DNA from 2 places in the Streptomyces sp. GB4-14 genome. Region 2 is predicted to be linked to the other one. Evidence: riboswitches for the same ligand, from Rfam matches in the RefSeq annotation. Region 2 holds a riboswitch; the other holds the start of a gene.

Region 1 (7,125 bases), 3.3 Mb from region 2:
CAGCGCGACGGCGGCGAGACCGCCGATCACCACGGCGATCACGGTGGCGGTGACGGCGTAGCGCAGGGAGTTGCCGATCGCCTCGATCGGGGCGACCAGGAAGACGCCGCCGTCGGCCTCGGTCAGCGCCCGGTAGTAGGCGAGGCCGGCGCCGCCGAAGGAGCGCTGCACCAGGACGGCGAGCGGGAGCAGCAGGAGGACGACGACCGTGGCGACGACCCCGCCGAGCAGCGCCCGTTGTCCGGCGCCGCGCGGGCGGCGGGCGGTCACCGAGGCGTCGACCAGCCGCAGCGCGGTCTCCCGGCGCCGCACGGTCCGGGCGTGCAGGGCGAGGATCGCGCCGACGGCGACGAACTGGACGAGCGTGAGGACGGCGGCCGTGGACAGGTCGAAGAGGTCGGCGGTCTGCCGGTAGATCTCCACCTCCAGGGTGGAGAAGGCGGGTCCGCCGAGGATCTGCACCACGCCGAACGATGTGAAGGTGAAGAGGAAGACCATCAGCGCGGCGGCGGCCACGGCGGGCGCGAGCGCCGGGAGGGTGACCGTGCGCCAGGCGGTGAGGCGGGAGGCGCCGAGCATCCGCGCGGCCTCCTCCTGCCGCGGGTCGAGCTGCGCCCACAGCCCGCCCACGGTGCGGACCACCACGGCGTAGTTGAAGAAGACGTGCGCGAGGAGGATCGCCCAGACCGTGGTGTCGAGGCGTACACCCCACAGCTCGTCCAGCAGCCCGCCGCGCCCGACGAGCGCCATGAACGCGCTGCCGACGACGACCGTCGGCAGCACGAACGGCACGGTGATCACCGCGCGCAGCGCCTGTCTGCCGGGGAAGTCGAAGCGGGCCAGGACATAGGCGCCGGGCAGGGCGATCACCAGGGTGAGGGCCGTGGAGAGGAGTGCCTGCCAGGTGGTGAACCACAGCACCTGGCGGAGGTCGGACTGGGCGAGCACGTCCGCGATCCGTCCGGGCTGCCAGCCGCCGTCGGCCTTCAGCCCCCGGGCGACGATCGCCGCCACGGGGTAGGCGAAGAACACGGCGAAGAACGCGGCCGGCACGGCCATCAGACCGAGCCGGGCCGCGTTCCGGCGCCACCGTCCGGGGCGGCGCGGACCCCCTCCGGACGGGCTCGCCCCGGGCGGACTCACTTCAGTACGAGCGAGGTCCACGACTTGACCCACTGGTCACGGTTCTCGGCGATCTTCTCCGGGTCCATGGTGCGCGGCTTCTTCGCCTGCGGTCCGAACTTCACGAACTCCTCGGGCACCTGCGCGCCCTCACGCACCGGGTACACGAACATGTTGAGCGGCATGTCCTCCTGGAAGGTCTCACCGGCCATGAAGTCCAGCAGCGCCTTGCCGCCCTCGGGGTTCTTCGCGTTGCTCAGCAGGCCCGCGTACTCGACCTGCCGGAAGCAGGTGCCCTCGGCGACGCCGGTGGGCGCCGTGCCGGGCCGCGGGTCGGCGTAGATCACCTCGGCGGGCGGCGAGGAGGCGTACGACACGACGAGCGGGCGGTCGGCCTTGGCCTTCTTGCCGCCGGCCGAGCCGGAGAACTCCTCGTTGTAGGCCTGCTCCCAGCCGTCGACGACCTTGACGCCGTTGTCCTTGAGCTTCTTCCAGTAGTCCTGCCACCCGTCGTCCCCGTACTCGGCGGCGGTACCGAGCAGGAAGCCGAGGCCGGGCGAGGAGGTGGCGGCGTTCTCGACGACGAGGAGGTCCTTGTACGCCGGCTCGGCCAGGTCGTCGAAGGTCTTCGGCGGGGTCAGCTTCTTCTTCTCGAACCACGCCTTGTCGTAGTTGACGCAGACGTCACCGGTGTCGACGGGGGTGACCCGGTGCTTGTCCTCGTCGACCCGGTACTCGGGCAGGACCTGGTCGGATCCCTTGGCCTCGTAGGGCTGGAAGAGGCCGTTGTCGAGGGCACGGGACAGCAGGGTGTTGTCGACGCCGAAGAAGACGTCGCCCTGGGGGTTGTCCTTGGTCAGGATCGCCTTGTTCACGGCCTGCCCGGCGTCCCCGTCCTCGAGGACCTTGAGCTTGTAGCCGGACTGCTTCTCGAAGGCGGCGGCGACGTCCTCGGACACGGCCCACGAGTTGTGACTGACGAGGGTCACGGTCCTGGAGCCTCCGCCACTGCCGCCGCTGTCGTCCCCGCCGGACGATCCGCAGGCGGACAGCGTGACGAGCCCCAGCCCGACGGCCAGGACGGTGACCTTCTTGGTGATGCCCACTTGATTCCTCCTGGGGTGACCAGGAAGAGACGCGGCCCTGCCCGGGATCCCTGGGCGGGGTCCCGGGCAGGGCGCAACAGCTCGAGTGATGACCGATCTCCCTACCCAGAATGACCTGGGCCAGGTTCGGAGGGTCTGCGGCCGGTGCCGCACTCTCAGCGCTGTGGCGCTCCCCTGTCGGAATATGCAGATGTGTTGACGCCGGTCAGACTACCGCTCGGTGGCGGCGAGCTGACCACACGCCCCGTCGATCTCCTGGCCACGGGTGTCCCGGATCGTGACCGGCACACCGTGCGCGGCGATCGCGTCGACGAACGCCTTCTCGTCCTCGGGCCGCGAGGCGGTCCACTTGGAGCCGGGCGTCGGGTTGAGCGGGATGAGGTTGACGTGCACGGGACGCCCCTTGAGCATCCGCCCGAGCCGGTCACCGCGCCACGCCTGGTCGTTGATGTCCCGGATCAGCGCGTACTCGATGGACAGCCGCCGGCCGGACTTCGCCGCGTACTCGAACCCGGCGTCGAGCACCTCGCGCACCTTCCACCGGGTGTTCACCGGGACGAGGGTGTCGCGCAGCTCGTCGTCGGGGGCGTGCAGCGAGATCGCCAGCCTGCACTTGAAGCCCTCGTCGGAGAAGCGGTGGATGGCCGGTACGAGGCCCACCGTCGACACGGTGATCCCCCGCTGCGACAGCCCGAGCCCGTCCGGCTCCGGGTCGGTGAGACGACGGATGGCGCCGACGACACGGTTGTAGTTGGCGAGGGGCTCACCCATGCCCATGAACACGATGTTGCTGAGCCGCGCGGGGCCGCCGGGCACCTCGCCCTCACGGAGCGCCCGCATGCCGTCCACGATCTGGTGCACGATCTCGGCGGTCGACAGGTTCCGGTCCAGTCCGGCCTGCCCCGTCGCACAGAACGGACAGTTCATACCGCAGCCGGCCTGCGAGCTGATGCACATGGTGACCCGGTCGGGGTACCGCATCAGCACGGACTCGACGAGCGTCCCGTCGAACAGCTTCCACAGCGTCTTGCGGGTCGTCCCCTGGTCGGTCGACAGATGCCGCACGACGGTCATCAACTCGGGAAGCAACGCTTCCTGCAGCTTGCCGCGCGAACCGGCGGGGATGTCGGTCCACTGCTCCGGATCGTGCGCGTACCGCGCGAAGTAGTGCTGCGAGAGCTGCTTGGCACGGAACGGCTTCTCACCGACCGCGACAACCGCCTCCTTGCGCTCGGCAGGCGTGAGATCGGCAAGATGCCGCGGCGGCTTCTTGGCTCCGCGCGGCGCGACGAATGTAAGTTCTCCGGGCTTAGGCATGGCTGTACCAGTGTCGCAGATCCAGATGGGTGACCTGCGGGTGTCGGATGCCACACCTGCCGTCGCCGTCGTCGCCGACCGCTCTTGAGCGCCCTCGGACGGCCCAGGGACGGCCCAGCGGGCCAGGGGCGCGTCCGGTTACAGGACCCGTCTCGGAGTGGCGGCAACGGCTGACGACGCCATCGGCCTGGTGGTGGCCCACCTGCCTCCTGAGCTGATCGACGATGCGGCAGGCCAACGATCGTGAGAACCGTCGTGGCAGGACCGGTCGAGGTGAGCCTCTCCCCGGTGGATGGCGCGGGCGCGTCTGATCAGTGCCCGTGGGAGAGCTGGTCCAGTCACTCACCGAGAAGCCTGAGCTGGTACCTGCTGGTGAGTTCGGCGACCCACTCGTCGGAGAACCCGAGACCGTACTGCTCGCCCAGCTCGGCCCGGCGCTGGAGGAACTCGGCGGGATCTGCGGCCGTCTCGCCGACCGTGCCCATCGCCTCGAAGAACCGCTCGAAGCCCGCGGGCGAGATGATCTCCAGGATCCTCGCCGGTTCCGGTCCGGCGTTCCAGAAGGTGTGCAGAATTCCTCGCGGCTTGAGGATGTACGAGCCCGGACCTGCCGTGGCCTCCTCGTCGCCCACTCGTGCGCCGACCCTGCCCCGCAGGACGTACGAGAACTCGTCCTCGCGGCTGTGAACGTGCGGCGGTACGAGACGGCCCGGCTCGATGGGGTGCTCGACGACCGAGAACTGGTTGCCGGTCTCCTCGCCCCAGATCTTGAAGTCGACACCTAGGCCCGCGAGCCAGACCGACGTGCCCTCGTCTGGTTCGACTACGAAGCGGAGAGCCCCCATAACGGCCTCCCAGATATCGGTTTCGCCGTCACAAGCAACCCTATGACCGATTCACAGGAGACGCCCGGCAGGCTCACTCCGCTCATCCCTGCCGCCCTCACCCAGCCCGCCGAGCGGAACACAGCCGGATTGCGGACACCTCGGGCATCCGCTCCGTTCCTCGTCGGGCAGGTGGCACGCGAACGGGCCCCCGTCCTCGGTGAAGGACAGGGGCCCGCACTGCAAGGCCGGAGAACGGAACCTCAGCCCGCCCCCACGAAGATCGCCAGCAGCAGCCACACCACCGGCGCCGTCGGGAGGAGGGAGTCCAGGCGGTCCATGATGCCGCCGTGGCCGGGGAGCAGGGTGCCCATGTCCTTGATGCCCAGGTCACGCTTGATCATCGACTCGCCGAGGTCGCCCAGGGTGGCGCTCGCGGCGACCGCGAGACCGAGCAGCAGGCCCTGCCACCACTGACCGTCGTCGATCAGGAACTGCATGCACAGCGCGCCCGCCGCCATCGAGAAGGCGACCGCGCCCAGCAGGCCCTCGCGGGTCTTGCCGGGGCTGATCCGCGGGGCGAGCTTGCGCTTGCCGAAGCGCCAGCCGACCGCGTACGCGCCGGTGTCGCTGACCACGGTGAGCGCCAGGAACGTCAGCACGCGCCACGGGCCGTCCTCGGCCTTCAGCAGCATCGCGACGAACGTCGCCAGGAAGGGGACGTAGAACGTTGCGAAGACGCCGGCCGTGACGTCCTTGAGGTAGCCCTCCGGCGGCGCCGTCATGCGCCACACCAGCACCGCAAGGGTGGTCAGTGCCATGGCGATCCACGCGCCCTCCGCGCCCCGGGCGTACCCGGCGACGACCATGGCAGCGCCGCCCAGCGCCAGCGGGACGAGGGGGGCCTTGATCCCCTTGCGCTCGTCCAGCCGCGTCGTCAGCTCCCACAGGCCCACCACGACGGCGACCGCGATCACGCCGACGAAGACGGCCTTGACGACGAACAGCGACGCGACGATCACCGCGCCGAGTCCGACGCCGACGCCTATCGCGGCGCCGAGGTCCCGCCCCGCGCTCTTCTTCTGCGGTGCGGGGGCCGGCTGCGGGGCGTGGGGCATGGGCTCCGGATTCTGCGGCACCTCCCCCGGCAAGGGGCGGGCCCGCGTCGGCTCGTCTCGGAACAGGGGGCCGCTCAGCCGAGCAACCCCCTGGTCCGCATCCTGGTCTCCGCCGTGTTCGGGTACGTCAGGCACGATGGGCATGGGCCGCGTCTGCTGTGCTTGGTGCGCATCGTACGCGGGACCCGCCGGGACAGCTCCCCGGCCGGGTCCCTGGTCGGACGGCCCCCAGTACCCGGTCTGCGGCGTCCCCCAGGAAGAGTCGTTCATCAGACCTCGAGCAGCTCCGCTTCCTTGTGCTTCAGAAGCTCGTCCACCTGGGCGACGTACTTCGCCGTGGTGTCGTCGAGCTCCTTCTCCGCACGGCGGCCCTCGTCCTCGCCGACCTCGCCGTCCTTGATCAGCTTGTCGATGGCTTCCTTGGCCTTGCGGCGCACGGAGCGGATCGAGATCTTCGCGTCCTCGCCCTTGCCCTTGGCGACCTTGATGTACTCGCGCCGGCGCTCCTCGGTCAGCTCGGGGAACACCACCCGGATGATGTTGCCGTCGTTGCTCGGGTTGACGCCCAGGTCGGAGTCACGGATCGCCTGCTCGATGTTGCGCAGGGCGCTCTTGTCGAACGGGGTCACCACGGCCATGCGCGGCTCGGGTACGGAGAACGAGGCCAGCTGGTTGATCGGCGTCGGCGCGCCGTAGTAGTCGGCCACGATCTTGTTGAACATCGCCGGGTGCGCACGGCCGGTGCGGATCGCGGCGAAGTCCTCCTTGGCGACCACGACGGCCTTCTCCATCTTCTCCTCGGCCTCGAGGAGGGTCTCTTCGATCACCACTTGCTCCTGCGTGTCTTGAGTAGGCCCGGCTGCGGTCCTCGGTCGGGGCGGCGGCCGGCTGCGTCGCGTCTTCTTCCTGCACGGTTCACGACCGGCAGGACATTGTCCATCCCCCGGTCAGTTGTGCCCGGCGTGATCGCCCACCAACGTGCCGATCTTCTCACCCTTGACGGCGCGGGCGATGTTGCCCTCCTGGAGGAGTTCGAACACGACGATCGGCAGGTTGTTGTCACGGCAGAGGGTGACGGCCGTGGCGTCGGCGACCTTGAGGTTCCGGGTGATGACCTCGCCGTAGCCGAGAGCGTCGAACTTGACGGCGTCGGGGTTGGTCTTGGGGTCGGAGTCGTAGACCCCGTCGACACCGTTCTTGCCCATGAGGAGCGCCTCGGCGTCGATCTCGAGGGCGCGCTGCGCGGCGGTGGTGTCGGTGGAGAAGTACGGCATGCCCATACCGGCGCCGAAGATGACCACGCGGCCCTTCTCCAGGTGGCGCACGGCGCGCAGCGGGATGTAGGGCTCGGCGACCTGGCCCATGGTGATGGCGGTCTGCACGCGGCAGTCGACGCCCTCCTTCTCCAGGAAGTCCTGGAGGGCCAGGCAGTTCATCACGGTGCCGAGCATGCCCATGTAGTCGGAGCGGGCGCGGTCCATGCCGCGCACCTGGAGCTCGGCTCCGCGGAAGAAGTTGCCGCCGCCGATCACGATCGCGATCTGCGCGCCGTCCCGTACGACGGCCGCGATCTCACGGGCGATGGCGTGCACCACGTCGGGATCGACGCCCAGGCCTCCGCCACCGGAGAAGGCCTCT
Region 2 (7,125 bases):
TGAGCACCGGTTCCTGGGCACGGGTCACGGCGGACGCCAGCATCACGCCCGCGCAGCCCAGCTCCATCGCCAGCGCGGCGTCCGACGCCGTGCCGGCGCCCGCGTCCAGGATCACCGGCACCCCCGCGCGCTCCACGATCAGCTCGAAGTTGTGCGGGTTGCGGATGCCGAGGCCCGAGCCGATCGGCGAGCCCAGCGGCATCACGGCCGCGCAGCCCACGTCCTGGAGCTTCTGCGCCAGCACCGGGTCGTCGTTGGTGTACGGCAGCACCGTGAACCCGTCGTCGACCAGCGTCTCCGCCGCGTCCAGCAGCTCCACCGGGTCCGGCAGCAGGGTGCGCTCGTCCGCCACGACCTCCAGCTTCACCAGATCCGTGCCCAGCGCCTCCCGGGCCAGCCGCGCGGTGAGCACGGCCTCCCCCGCGGTGAAGCAGCCGGCCGTGTTCGGCAGCACCTCCACGCCCAGCTTCCGCAGCACCGACAGCACCGACCCCTGCACCGAGGGGTCCACCCGCCGCATCGCGACGGTCGTCAGCTCCGTGCCGGACGCCACCAGCGCCCGCTCCAGCACGTCGAGGCTCGGCGCCCCGCCGGTGCCCATGATCAGCCGGGACGTGAAGGTCCGGCCACCGAGAACAAGGGGATCGTCGGCCATGGTCAGCCTCCTTGGACGGCGGTGAGGACCTCCACCCGGTCCCCTTCGGACAGGGGGGTGGCGGGCCACTGCGCGCGCGGGACGACGGTTTCGTTGACGGCGGCGGCCACCCCGGAGGGCGCCGCGGTGAGCGACCTCACGACGAGGTCGAGGGCCGTGCCGGACGGGAACTCCCGCGGCTCGCCGTTGACGGTGACGGTGACCGTGGTGACCGGGGCGTTCATACGGACTGCTCCGCGAGGACGGGGGCGCCGAAGCGCCGGGGGGTGAACGGGAGGGCCTCGTCGGGCAGCTCGCCGGTGGTCAGCACCCGCGCCATGGCGTCGCCCGTGACGGGCGTCAGCAGCACACCGTTGCGGTGGTGCCCGGTGGCGAGCAGCAGCCCGTCGAGGCCGGTCGGGCCGAGCAGCGGCGCGTTGTCGGGGGAGCCGGGGCGCAGTCCCGCGAGTGTCTCCGTGAGCGGCAGTTCGGTGAGGCCGGGCACCAGTTCGTGGGCGTCGCGCAGCAGCTCGTAGACGCCGCCCGCGGTGACCGTGGTGTCCCAGCCCATCTCCTCGCTGGTCGCGCCGATCACCAGCTCGCCGCTCTCGCGCGGCACCAGGTAGACATGGCTGCCGCGCACCACCGCCCGCACCGTGCGGCTCAGGAACGGCTCGGGGCGGTCCGGCATCGTCAGCCGCAGCACCTGCCCCTTCACCGGCCGCACCGGCGGCAGTACGTCCGCTGGGACGCCCGCCAGCCGCCCGCTCCAGCTGCCGCCGGCCAGCACCACCTGCTCCGCGCCCAGCTCGCCGCCGTCCGCCGTGACCACGCCGGCGGCGCGGCCGCCGGTGACGACGAGCCGCTCGGCCCGGGCGCGGTGCAGCGTGACGCCGGCCCGCTCGCAGGCGGTCAGCAGCGCGGACGCCAGCCGGCGCGGATCGATCTGGTGGTCGCCGTCCACCCGCAGCCCGCCGCGCACACCCGGCGCGAGCATCGGCTCCAGGCGCCGGCATTCGCGTCCGGTCAGCCACTGCGAGTCCAGCCCTGAACGCTCGTGCAGGGCGTGCAGCTCGCGCAGATGGGCGCGGTCGTCGGCGTCCAGCGCCACGGCCAGGGTGCCGCAGCGGCGGTAGCCGAGGTCCTGGCCGGTGCAGTCGGACAGCTCGGCCGCGAAGTCGGGATAGCGGCGCGCCGAAGCCAGGTTGAGGCCGAGCAGCGTCTGCTCGCCGTGGTGCAGCTCGGTGACGGCGGCCAGCATCCCGGCCGCCACCCGGGCGGCGCCACCGCCCGGCTCGGGGTCCACGACCGTCGTGGCGAGACCGGCCTGCGCGGCCCGCCAGGCCGTCACCAGACCGATGATCCCGCCCCCGACGACGAGGACGTCTGCGGTACGCGTGGGCGACATGGGCGTCCAGCCCCTCCCTTCGCCGGCATGACCCGGATCAGGTTCGTACGGTCGGAGGCCGCCAGCCTCCCTCTCAGCCCGGTGCGTCCGGGCTCCCGCGAGTGCGTGTACGCGAGCCACCCTAGCCCGCGCCGTGCCGCACCCGTAAGGGACCCCGCGCGGCAGCGGTCCGGCGCGGCGGGCACGGGTGTCTATGGTGAGCGGGTGAGCGAGCAGACGCAGGAACCGGGAGGGGCCGCGCCACGCCGGGTCGTGGTGGCGGGCGCGGGCATGGCGGGTGTGCAGACCGCGGCGGCGCTGAGGGAGCGCGGCTTCGCCGGCGAGGTGACGCTGATCGGCGCGGAGCCCCACCAGCCGTACGACCGGCCGCCGTTGTCCAAGGCGGTGCTGCTGGGCACCGCCGAGAGCTCCGCCTTCGACGTGGACTTCGAAGAGCTCGGGATCGAGCTCCGGCTGGGCTGCGAGGTGACCGGCCTGCGCCCCGGCGACCACGAGCTGGACACGGAGGCCGGGCCCGTCCCGTACGACGTGCTGGTGATCGCCACCGGCGCGGAACCGCTGCGGCTGCCCGGCGCGGAGGGCGTGCCCGGCGTGCACCTGCTGCGCACCCTGGACGACGCCGAACGGCTGCGGCCCGTGCTCGCCGGCCGGCACGACATCGTGGTCGTCGGCGCCGGCTGGATCGGCGCGGAGTTCGCCACGGCCGCCCGGGAGGCGGGCTGCGCGGTCACCGTCGTGGAGGCCGAGGAACGGCCGCTGGCGGGCGTGCTGCCCGCGGAGGTGGCCGCGCCGATGACCGGCTGGTACGCGGAGGCCGGCGTCACGCTGCGCACCCACGCGCGCGTGGCGCGCGTCGAGCCCGGCGCCGTGCTCCTCGACGACGGCACCCGGCTGCCCGCCGGCGCGGTCGTCGTCGGCATCGGCGCCCGCCCCGCCACCGCCTGGCTGGCCGGGTCCGGGATCGCCCTCGGCACGCACGGCGAGGTCGTCGCCGACGCGCACCTGGCGACCTCCCTGCCTGACGTGTACGCCGTCGGCGACTGCGCGTCCTTCCCGTCCGCCCGCTACGGCGAGCGCCTCCTCGTCCACCACTGGGACAACGCCCTCCAGGGGCCGCGCACGGTCGCCGCGAACATCGTCGGCGGGCCTGAGGAGCGTGAGGCGTACGACCCGGTGCCGTACTTCTGGTCCGAGCAGTTCGGCCGGTTCGTGCAGTACGCCGGACACCACGCGGACGCCGACCGCACGGTGTGGCGCGGCGGCCCGGCCGGCCCGGCGTGGAGCGTGTGCTGGCTGCGCGGAGGCCGGCTGGTCGCGCTGCTCGCGGTGGGGCGGCCCCGGGACCTGGCGCAGGGGAGGCGGCTGATCGAGTCGGGCGCCGCGCTGGACCCGGAGCGGGTGGCGGACCCGGCGCGGCCGCTGAAGTCGGCGACGGTCTGACCGACTCGCCCGCGTGGTGGGACGGGGCTGGCTTCCGACTGTCGGTGCCAGGTGGCAGGCTTGTCCCGTGACCGAGATTGACGCAAAGATCGATGCTCTCGTCCCCGCCTGGCTCACCCTCCCCGACATCGCCGAGAAGCTCGGCGTCGAGGTGACGCGCGTCCGGCAGCTGGTCAAGGAGGGCCAGCTCATCGCCGTGCGCCGGGGTGAGAACCGCGCGCTGCACGTCCCCGCCGCCTTCATCGACGGGGACAAGGTCGTCAAGGGCCTGACCGGGACCCTGACGCTCCTGCGGGACGACGGCTTCACGGTCGAAGAGATGCTGGAGTGGCTCTTCACCCCCGACCCCAGCCTGCCGGGCACGCCCGCGCAGGCCCTCGCGGAGAACCGCGGCACGGAGGTGAAGCGCAGGGCCCAGGCCCTCGCGGTCTGACCGACGTTCCCGTAACCCCTCAGGGACGCGGCGCCCCCACTCCCTGAGGGGCGCGGGGAACTGCGTGCTCAACCCCGCGCACCCGCAGCCGACGGACCGTGCGCCGCCGAAGCCCGCACGGCCCGAGGGACGTCCAGGTGACACCCTCAGGGGCGCGGGGAACTGCGCGCCCAGCCCCCATGCACCCGCAGCCGACGGGCCGTGCGCCGCCGAAGCCCGCACGGCCCGAGGGACGTCCAGGTGACACCCTCAGGGGCGCGGGGAACTGCGCGCCCAGCCCCCGTGCACCCGCAGGGGACAGCCCCGACCCGCCCGGAGGCGGCGAGCCGCCGCTCCCGGGGCTCGCGTGCCGACAGGCACCGCATAGGGTTCCGGGCGGCGGGCTCGGGCCGTGACGGGCGGGCCGGGGCCGCCGACGGCGCGGGTTCGTCCGGCCCCGCCGACGCGATCGACCCCGGGGGAAACCCATGACCGCCGCGACCGACAGCCCGCGCGACCGCCTCGCCGACGCCCGCGTCTACCTCTGCACCGACGCCCGCAGGCGCCAAGGCGACCTGCCCCAGTTCCTGGATGCCGTCCTCGCCGCCGGCGTGGACATCGTGCAGCTGCGCGACAAGGGCATGGAGGCCGCCGAGGAGCTGGAGCACCTGGCGGTCCTCGCCGACGCCTGCGCCCGGCACGGCAAACTGCTCGCGGTCAACGACCGCGCCGACGTCGCCCACGCGGCCCGCGCCGACGTCCTCCATCTGGGTCAGGGCGACCTGCCCGTGCCCGCCGCCCGCGCGATCCTCGGCGACGGACCACTGATCGGCCGTTCCACGCACGCCGAGGACGAGGCCGCCGCGGCCGCCGTCCAGCCCGGCGTGGACTACTTCTGCACCGGACCCTGCTGGCCCACCCCCACCAAGCCCGGCCGCCCCGCGCCCGGCCTGGACCTCGTCCGGTACACCGCCGGGCTCGGCACCGACCGCCCGTGGTTCGCGATCGGCGGCATCGACCTCGCCAACCTCGACCAGGTGCTGGACGCCGGAGCCCGCAGGGTGGTCGTGGTCCGCGCCCTCACCGAGGCGGACGACCCGGCCGCCGCGGCCGCCGAGCTGGCCAGGCGCGTACGCGAGGCCGCGGACGCCGGCTGACCGGCGTCACCGGCGCCCGGCCCCGGCGTCTCAAGTTTGTCCACACTGTGGACAGCAAGTCGGCAAATCAGACAAATATCCCGCTTCTGGTGGGGGAGCCGTCCACCCGTGGCTACGCTGCCCCTATGGCCCTCGGAACCGCATCCACCAGGACGGACCGCGCACGCACCGTGCGCGACATGCTCGCCGGCGGGAAGACGACGTACTCCTTCGAGTTCTGGGCCCCCAAGACGGAGAAGGGCGAGCGGAACCTCTGGAACGCGCTCCGCAGGATCGAGGCCGTCGCGCCCAGCTTCGTCTCCGTCACCTACGGCGCAGGCGGCTCCACCCGGGCCGGCACGGTGAAGGCGACCGAGCAGATCGCCGCCGACACCACGCTCACCCCGGTCGCGCACCTCACGGCGGTGGAGCACTCCGTCGCCGAACTGCGCAACATCATCGGCCAGTACGCCGACGCCGGGATCCGCAACATGCTGGCCGTGCGCGGCGACCCGCCCGGCGACCCGATGGGCGAGTGGGTCCCGCACCCCCAGGGCCTCACCTACGCGGCCGAACTGGTGCGTCTCATCAAGGAGTCGGGCGACTTCTGCGTGGGCGTCGCCGCCTTCCCCGAGATGCACCCGCGGTCCGCGGACTGGGACACCGACGTCGCCCACTTCGTGGACAAGTGCCGGGCCGGCGCGGACTACGCGATCACCCAGATGTTCTTCCAGCCCGAGTCGTACCTGCGGCTGCGTGACCGAGTCGACGCGGCGGGCTGCGACACGCCTGTGATTCCCGAGGTCATGCCTGTGACCAGCGTGAAGATGCTGGAACGGTTGCCAAAGCTCAGTAATGCGGTGTTCCCCGACGCCCTGAAAGAGCGGATCCTCACAGCGAAGGACGATCCGGCGGCGGTACGCTCCATCGGTATCGACTTCGCCACGGAGTTCTGTGCGCGGCTGCTGGCCGAAGGAGTGCCCGGTCTGCACTTCATCACGCTCAACAACTCCACGGCGACGCTGGAAATCTACGAGAACCTGGGTCTGCACCACCCGCCGCAGGCCTAGACCGGTCGCACGCGCATACGACACACTGCGTAACGACCACTGGGAGAGGGGCGTACATGGGCTGGACGGTCCTCTACATCGCGTTCGGCATCGTCGCGCTGTGGTTGCTGGGTGAGGTGCTGCTGCAGTACAAGGCGCGCCTGCGCTGGCGGCTGCTCGCCTTCGTCGGGTTCCTCGGCGTCGTGTTCGGCGTGCTGATCCCGTCCGTGGTGGTGATCGGACTGGGTGCCGCGGCCTTCGCCGTCGGGCAGACCTACGTCACGCTGTCGTTCCGCCGCGGCTTCCAGGCCGGCTGGGCGGTCAACGCGCCGATGCTGTCCGCCGTGAAGAGGCGTCGCGACGAACCGACCCTGGAGGTCACCGACCTCGAGGCGTCCGGCGACCGCGCCGACGCGTCCGACACCGGCCCCGTGACGGCCGGTTACGGCGCCGACGACGACTACGACCGCGACGACGTCTTCACGCCCGCCGCCGACCGTCAGACGGCCGCGGAGTCCACCGCCGTCTACGAGCCGCAGCCCCTGCCCGACGACACCGGCTCCTACGGCGTCTACGGTGAGCAGGGCTACGCGGGCCAGAACCAGTACGCGGACCAGAACCAGTACGCGGGCCAGGACCAGTACGCCGCGGCCGCGGAGACCGCCGACCCCAACTACGCCTACGACTACTCCGGTTACGGGCAGCAGCAGGGCTACGACACCGGCCAGCAGTACGCCGCGTACTCCGACCCGTACATCGGAAACACCACCTACGGCGGCGGCACGTACGACACGGGCTACACGGACCAGCAGTACGCCCAGCAGGGCTACACGGCCCAGGACCCCTACGCGACGGGCGGTTACGGCGGCGAGACCCCCGCCGGCGGTCTGTGGGTGCCGCAGCAGCGCAGCGCCGACGACCCGTACGGCGGCGAGCTCCCGCCGGAGCAGCAGTACCCGTACCAGGACGGCGGCCGGCAGCAGGGCACCCAGGGCAACGGGTACGACGAGCAGTACCGCTACTGAGCGGGCGGGCGGTCACGGACG

What was found. Region 2 has a riboswitch for thiamine pyrophosphate ahead of thiO (glycine oxidase ThiO). Riboswitches for the same ligand answer to the same signal wherever they lie in the genome.
Region 1: another riboswitch for thiamine pyrophosphate. It lies ahead of ELQ39_RS08185 (thiamine ABC transporter substrate-binding protein); the one in region 2 lies ahead of thiO (glycine oxidase ThiO).

Annotation. Positions count from the first base shown of each region.
Region 1 covers NZ_RZHO01000002.1:1,582,428-1,589,552, forward strand. The annotation lists gene ELQ39_RS08180 (ABC transporter permease) at 1-1,164, opposite strand, end outside; gene ELQ39_RS08185 (thiamine ABC transporter substrate-binding protein) at 1,140-2,228, opposite strand; TPP riboswitch at 2,309-2,414, opposite strand; gene rlmN (23S rRNA (adenine(2503)-C(2))-methyltransferase RlmN) at 2,439-3,545, opposite strand; gene ELQ39_RS08195 (cupin domain-containing protein) at 3,884-4,390, opposite strand; gene ELQ39_RS08200 (phosphatidate cytidylyltransferase) at 4,633-5,757, opposite strand; gene frr (ribosome recycling factor) at 5,757-6,314, opposite strand; gene pyrH (UMP kinase) at 6,435-7,125, opposite strand, start outside.
Region 2 covers NZ_RZHO01000002.1:4,918,469-4,925,593, forward strand. The annotation lists gene ELQ39_RS23710 (thiazole synthase) at 1-655, opposite strand, end outside; gene thiS (sulfur carrier protein ThiS) at 658-879, opposite strand; gene thiO (glycine oxidase ThiO) at 876-2,042, opposite strand; TPP riboswitch at 2,040-2,151, opposite strand; gene ELQ39_RS23725 (NAD(P)/FAD-dependent oxidoreductase) at 2,247-3,482, shown strand; gene ELQ39_RS23730 (Rv2175c family DNA-binding protein) at 3,550-3,915, shown strand; gene thiE (thiamine phosphate synthase) at 4,383-5,051, shown strand; gene metF (methylenetetrahydrofolate reductase [NAD(P)H]) at 5,177-6,100, shown strand; gene ELQ39_RS23745 (SCO2102 family sporulation regulator) at 6,157-7,104, shown strand.